Regions from separate parts of the Butyrivibrio sp. ob235 genome, predicted to be linked through region 1. Evidence: riboswitches for the same ligand, from Rfam matches in the RefSeq annotation. Region 1 holds a riboswitch; the other holds the start of a gene.
What was found. A riboswitch is a leader RNA that binds a small molecule or an ion and turns the genes downstream of it on or off. The one in region 1 is predicted to bind thiamine pyrophosphate.
Positions count from the first base shown of each region.

Region 2: another riboswitch for thiamine pyrophosphate. It lies ahead of thiT (energy-coupled thiamine transporter ThiT); the one in region 1 lies ahead of thiW (energy coupling factor transporter S component ThiW).

Region 1 is NZ_FOBE01000044.1:3,080-6,501, forward strand. It holds gene thiE (thiamine phosphate synthase) at 1-382, opposite strand, end outside; gene thiM (hydroxyethylthiazole kinase) at 446-1,300, opposite strand; gene thiW (energy coupling factor transporter S component ThiW) at 1,301-1,861, opposite strand; TPP riboswitch at 1,989-2,093, opposite strand; gene BMW61_RS20000 (nucleotidyltransferase family protein) at 2,141-3,130, opposite strand.
Region 2 is NZ_FOBE01000002.1:314,255-317,676, forward strand. It holds gene addA (helicase-exonuclease AddAB subunit AddA) at 1-1,062, shown strand, start outside; gene thiT (energy-coupled thiamine transporter ThiT) at 1,077-1,769, opposite strand; TPP riboswitch at 1,833-1,935, opposite strand; gene asnA (aspartate--ammonia ligase) at 2,034-3,044, opposite strand; gene BMW61_RS03865 (HPr family phosphocarrier protein) at 3,316-3,422, shown strand, end outside.

The DNA of each region.
Region 1 (3,422 bases):
CGGCACCGCTTTCATAAGCTTCCTTCGCCTGCTGCACAGTCTTAGTCGTGGCACCGATTATCATCTTGCCTCCCACAATTCTTCTTGCGACGCTGACCGGCATGTCGCTCTGCCCAAGGTGCACACCCTCGGCTCCTATCGCCATCGCCACATCTATCCTGTCGTCCACAATCAGCGGCACCTTGTACCTTGCCGTAATCTCATGAACCTTACCCGCAAGCTCCATGTATTCGCGCGTACTTTTTTCCTTTTCCCTGATCTGGACAATCGTGGCGCCGCCCCGTATGGCTGCCTCCGTCTTTCGAAGAAACGTCTCCTCATCCATTCCGGTGCTGTCTGTCACCAGGTAGAGCTTCAGCTGCTCTCTGTCTATTCTTCCCATCTGTCTTGTACTATCCAATCCTATGACCGGACTAATCCTTTCTATGTTTTATGAAAAATAAATTCAGTTACATGAATGTTTTTCTTCAGCGCATCTAAGCAAACTTTTTACAGTTTCTTCATCGATCATTGAAATTGCATTTAAAAGTTCAACAAGAAAACTTCCGCTTCCAACCATGCTTTCAGATGCTTTGCCATTTGTAAACCTCTCCGTAACTGCTTCCGCTCTCTCATATGCAATTTCTCCGGCAATCCCGAAAAATCCGGCAGCGCGGGTGACAGCTTCTATGCTCGCATTCCTTGCCAGAAACACGCCGCATATAGCCCCTAGCATGCACCCGGTTCCCGTAATCACCCCCATCATCGGATTCCCATTACTTATAAAAAATGTACGACTTCCATCTGATACGATGTCCTTCTCTCCGCTGGCGAGAGCGATCACTCCCAGATTCAAAGCCAGCATTCTTACAATATCAGCTATCTCTGAAGCTCCCAGACTTTCGTCTGCATCAACGCCAACTCCTCTATAGGACTCATCAAAAATCGCCTTGATTTCAGAATAGTTCCCCTTTATTAAAAGGATCCCCTTTTCCCTCAAAGACAATTCCGGTTTCTGCGACCTCATCTTTAGAAGCCTCATCACAAAATCCCTGCGAAGCTTGGAGCAGGCTACGCCCACCGCATCTATCACAACCGGTATATTTTTCTCCAGAGCAGTCTCAAAAGATATCTCCATCGACTCCATTCTGGTGTCCGATATATTACCCAGATTAATTACAAGAGCAGAAGCGCTCTCAGTGATTTCCCTGACTTCCAACGGATGCTCAGCCATTATCGGCTTCGCGCCAAGTGCTAAAATTGCATTTGCGCATTGCATCATAGATATTGGATTTGTTATACAGTGAATTAGCTCAGACATTTATGACGCCTTTCTTTTTGTATTACTTTCGCTGTTTTCTTCAGTTGCCTCAACATCCTTAAGACTGTTCTGAATCCTTGAAAGCATACCCGTAGCCTTAAGTCTTAGAAGCAGCAAAAATGCGATGCTTCCCCCGATAAGGGTTCCGCAGATAAAGCTCGGAACGTAGAAAAACCAGGTCAGGCCCTCTTTCCCCCAGAGATAAGTCATAACAGGGTAGGATACGACAGAGCCGATAAGGCCCGTTCCGATGATCTCCCCGAGGACCGCTGCGAAGATTTTCCCTTTTGATAATTTGTAAAAAACTCCTGAAAGTGTTGCCCCGAAAACAGCTCCGGTCAGAGCAAGGGGCGGAATTCCCATAATCGCCATCCTGATGATGCCGATTAGAAGTGCACAAAGAAGCGCGTAAGCCGGTCCCATGAAGACCGCACAGGTTATGTTGATAAGATGCGCCATCGGGCACATTCCCTCAACTCTCAGAATCGGTGATATCACAACTCCGAGCGCCACAAACATGGCCAGCATAACCAGCCTCAACAAATAGTTACTTTTTTTCATACCTCATCTCCTATCCCAGACGGCTTGCAAAGAGACTCCCCACGGCATTCAACCACAAACCGGAAAACGGTGCCCATTTTTCCAACAAAAAAGGAAGCAACCGTTCAGATTGCTTCCGCATACGTTCTTCCCATAATATCAGGCATCCCTACGTTGGCATTATCCAAATCAGGTTCTCGGTCGAAGGTCACACCTTCCTCTCAGCCTGTACTACAAGCTCCCGTCTGTTTAATTTTTCCTATTTTTTATACACCAAAATTCATTTACGCGCAATAGTTTTTAATCAATAATATCATTCTGGAATCTTGAAAGATGCTCATAGGGCAAAATCAATCTCCCGCGATAGAGTCCGCATCCGTCATTCACAAGCTGATTGTTCACGGCGCCAAACATGTTAACATCAAGCTTGGAAAGGTCAAGCCCCTGCAAAAGCATCCCTCTCTCATATGCTTCGTCAAAATACGTACATTCTCCTGAAGGCACAGTATCCCTGCGGCTTCGCTCTTCATCCTGTCTCTTTTCATATCCCAGATGGTGCGCCGGACCTATCTCCGCATAGTCATCCATCTGCTTGGTTCGAATCTGTACCTCAAGATACGATCTGGATTGATTATCATAAAAAGTTATGTGAAGTGAACGATATCCGTATGGACTGGGGTTTTTAATGTAATCTCTATAGTACGGCCTAAGAGTTTCTGTGATCATATCAGAAGGATCCTTGCCAGGTATCCCGTATATCTCAGCAGAAAAGCCCATCTCCTCCAGAAATCCCGGCAGTTCATTTGCAATTTTATACAGATATTTCAGTTCTATCTCATCGCGGTTTTCCCCATCCTTCAAGTGGCATGCGGGCATGGAAATAACTATGCGGTATGCGATCAGATCCCTTATAGGCCCCATTTCCTGCTTCAGTTCCGTGACACTTGGAAAGGCATGATTTTTCCCATAATAATCATAGACATGCTCAACGATATTTCCATTGAACTTCTCCTCCGCCCTTATCAGGGACTTGATTCTCCCCTTAAAGGCGAAAGCAAGAAACGGATATTCATTGGACATGTATTTATAGAACTCTCTCAGACGCTGTGACTGCGAAGTCAGGAAATCATTGTGTTCCAGGAGCTCCGTCAACTGAAGAAGAAAATTGCAATGAATTATATCAACTCCATTCTTGGTTTTCATTGCATCCTCTTTAAGATCGTTGTGATATCTCTGCAAAATCTTTAAAACCGTATCCCCCGAATACAGATAATCATTTAATGTGACCATCCTTCATCCCCCTTTCTCCTAAGGCAAAAAGAAAAGACAAAGACCGCCAATCTTTTGAAAAGCGTCTTTGCCTCTACTCATATATATTAGCATAATTTGAGGTTGGGTGTTAGCCCGACAAAATCAGTTCTGTATTATCCCCCGATAAAATAAAGCAATTTTAGCGTGTGATTACCTTGATTCCTGACTTTCTCTAGATTTCAAGGTAATAGAGAATAAAGGTTGACAACTTGGTCTATTCAGAGTAAACTCAGAATATGAAGTCTACACAGAATAGACCAAGGAGTTTGTA
Region 2 (3,422 bases), on a different contig from region 1:
AAGGCATCTGAAGGAAGCCTTAGAGGAAGGCTAGGAAGGAATATGCTTCTGAGAAACAGAGAGGCACTTTCCGGAGAGATGCCCTACATTCTTCCGTATTATCTAAGGAGTTCTGCCGGAAGCTATCTTGATCTGGTTTTGATGGCACTTGCCCGTCATCCTGACTATGCGAAGCTTTGCGAGAGTGTTGGAGTGTCCTGTGATCCGTTAAACAGAAGCGATGAGGTCCCCTTTGGTTTCAGGGTTATGACTAAGGATGAACTGACAGCAGAAGAGATAAACAGAGATGTTACAGCCAAGGTGCGCCTGGATAATCTTCTTATGCCTGCCGGTCCGGAGAAACTGCGCTATGCAGATCTTTTCGGTGAGAGATTTGGCGACAGCTACGCATTTGACTCTTTCGAAGGCCTTTATGTAAAGACTACGGTTACAGAGCTTAAAAAAGCTATGCTGGAGCAAAAGGATGAGCCTACTCACTTTATATTTGACGAAGAAGAGATAGTTCCTTCCTTCATCGCCGAAAAGGAGAAACAGGCTAAAGGTGCTGCAAGGGGTACAATCTACCACAGAGTTATGGAGCTTTTGTATGATGAGGGAGATCTGACTCCTGATGATAGAGCAGGTGACCTTGTAAACTGGATGAAGAAGATGGAAGCTCTCGGCAGAATGCCCGAAGGAGCTTCTGACAGCGTGGATGAGAAGGATATACTTGCCTTTTATAAGAGCGAAATCGGAGAGCGTATGAAGAAGGCTCACGATTTGGGAAGGCTTCACAGAGAGTCACCCTTTATGATGGGAATAAGTGCGAATAAGGTTAATTCCAAATTCCCCGACTCCGAGCAGGTTCTTATTCAGGGGATTATTGACGTCTGGTTTGAAGAGGACGATGGACTCGTTCTCCTGGATTATAAGACTGATAGAGTAAAGGACGGAAGCGAACTCTCAGAGAGATACAAAATTCAGTTGGAATACTATGAGGATGCGCTTGAGAGGATCACACATAAAAAGGTGAAGGAGAGAATAATCTACTCCTTCACCCTGGGCGAAACTATAAATTTGTAATTATGTAGTTCTCATCATGATGCAAGATGAAGCTGTTCTCTTACGTCTTCTTCATTTGCAAGATACTTGATTCTTGTGAATGCATTTCTGACTGCAGGAACACAGAGAATAGCAAATGTGAGCACTGCTTCAGCTCCGAGGTAGGAACCGTTATATACTAGTGAGTATCTGAAAGCGCTCATACCCTCAGGTGCATACTGGCCAAAGAAGATCACTCCTGAGAGTACTGCAAAGAACAGACGACCTAAAACACCTGCGATATAACCTAAGCTCATGCCATGCTTGAAACGTGAGAATAATCCGGAAACTCCAAGCGCACCAAACGCAAGGATATAATCACATATGAGCTGAGGAATACTGATGATATAGGGTCCGATGATGAGCTGAAGTAGTCCGTATGCGAGTGCAGAAGTAAGACCTGCTCTTACACCGTACAGATATCCTACGAATGTAATGAAGAACATCGAAAACAGTGTAACGGCTCCACCCATGGGCATCTCCCATATCTTGATCATTGATGTGATCATTGCCAGGGTAACGCACATAGCCGCAAATACCAGCTGCTTTACAGAAAAATGATTTTTATGATCTTTTCCTGTGAAAAAGCATGTAGCTATAAGCGCAAAAATAAATAACATAACCAGAAGGCCGTAGCCTGCTGAGGTGGGCTGGTAGGTATCGTCTACAAGCTTAAAAAATAGGGACATATAAAAACCTCCTCCGTTTATTATTCTGCACGGGGGAGGCTTCATTTTCATCATATTTACCGCATCGCGATATATATGCTTCCTTACGCCGGTATTACCCGGTTCAAGTAATAAGGGTCGATGTTGGGCTCAACACCATCTCAGCAAAGCTCCCCTAGCAAAATATTTATAATTTATATGTAGTTTTCGATTTAATTTAATGCTATTTCATAATCTTTGTCAACAGAATTATTGGGTGTTTTCAATGAAAATCAAATAGCGATATTATAACAGCGGTATACCGTTTTCTCTTGCATAGTCGGTGTAATCCTCAGCCCAAAGTGAGCACTGTACTTCACCGATGTGTGCCTTTCTTAAGAAGAAGAGGCAAAGTCTTGACTGACCGATACCACCACCGATGGTATAGGGAAGCTTTTTCTCCAAAATAGCCTTCTGGAAAGGAAGCTCTGCACGCTCTGTGCAGCCGGCCTTCTCGAGCTGCTCCTTAAGAGAATCCTCATCTACACGTATACCCATGGATGAGAGCTCAAGTGCAATATCAAGCACGGGATAGTAAACAAGAATATCGCCGTTTAATGCCCAGTCATCGTAGTCCGGAGCTCTTCCGTCATGCTTCTCGCCGGATGCAAGAAGATCACCAATCTGCATGATGAAAACAGCACCCTTTTCCTTTGTGATGAGATATTCACGCTCCTTGGCATCTTTTCCCGGATACATATCTTCAAGCTCCTGTGAGGTGATGAAGAAAATATCATGAGGAAGGATCTCTTCTATATAGTCATACTGAATTGACATATACTTCTCAGTCTTGCGAAGAACCTTATATATTGTACGAACAGTGTCCTTAAGGAAGTCAAAATTGCGGTCTGCCTTGCTGATGATTTTCTCCCAGTCCCACTGATCTACGAATACCGAATGGATATTGTCGGGAATCTCATCTCTTCTGATTGCGTTCATGTCGGTATAGAGACCTTCGCCGACTTTGAAGCCGTATTTTTTAAGTGCGTACCGCTTCCACTTAGCAAGTGAGTGAACTATCTCAGCTTCACGCTCATTCTCCTCGCGGATATCAAAGGCTACGGGACGCTCAACGCCGTTCAAATTATCATTAAGTCCTGACTCGGGCGCAACAAACAGGGGCGCGGTAACACGGAGAAGATTCAAATTCTCAGAAAGAGTATTCTGAAAAAAGTCCTTAACTGTTTTGATACCGACCTGCGTGTCGTGGAGGTTTAATGCAGACTTGTAATCCTGGGGAATAATAAGATTTTCCATAACAATGCTCCTCTCGATAAAATATATTTAAAATTAAAGCGCTTTTTTTCGCTTCATGCAAGCAAAATATTTGCATTTTATGCGGTTTTTTAATAATTCACACCAAAAGAGCCATGAAATGGTAGTAAATTTTGAATTAACAACCTCAAAAAAACGCGTAATATCCGCAACTTAATCGTTTTAAGAAAGTCTTAAGAAATTCCTAAGAAAATCTACAATATTTTTTCGTTTTTTTGATTTATAATTTCTCATTGTAAGGAGATTAAAGACTATGGAAATTAAGAAAGTAATCAAATTAACACCGAATCAGGTAAAGGATTTTGTTAGCGCTGCAACTAAGTGCGATTTCGATGTAGACGTTTCGTACAACCATTTTAC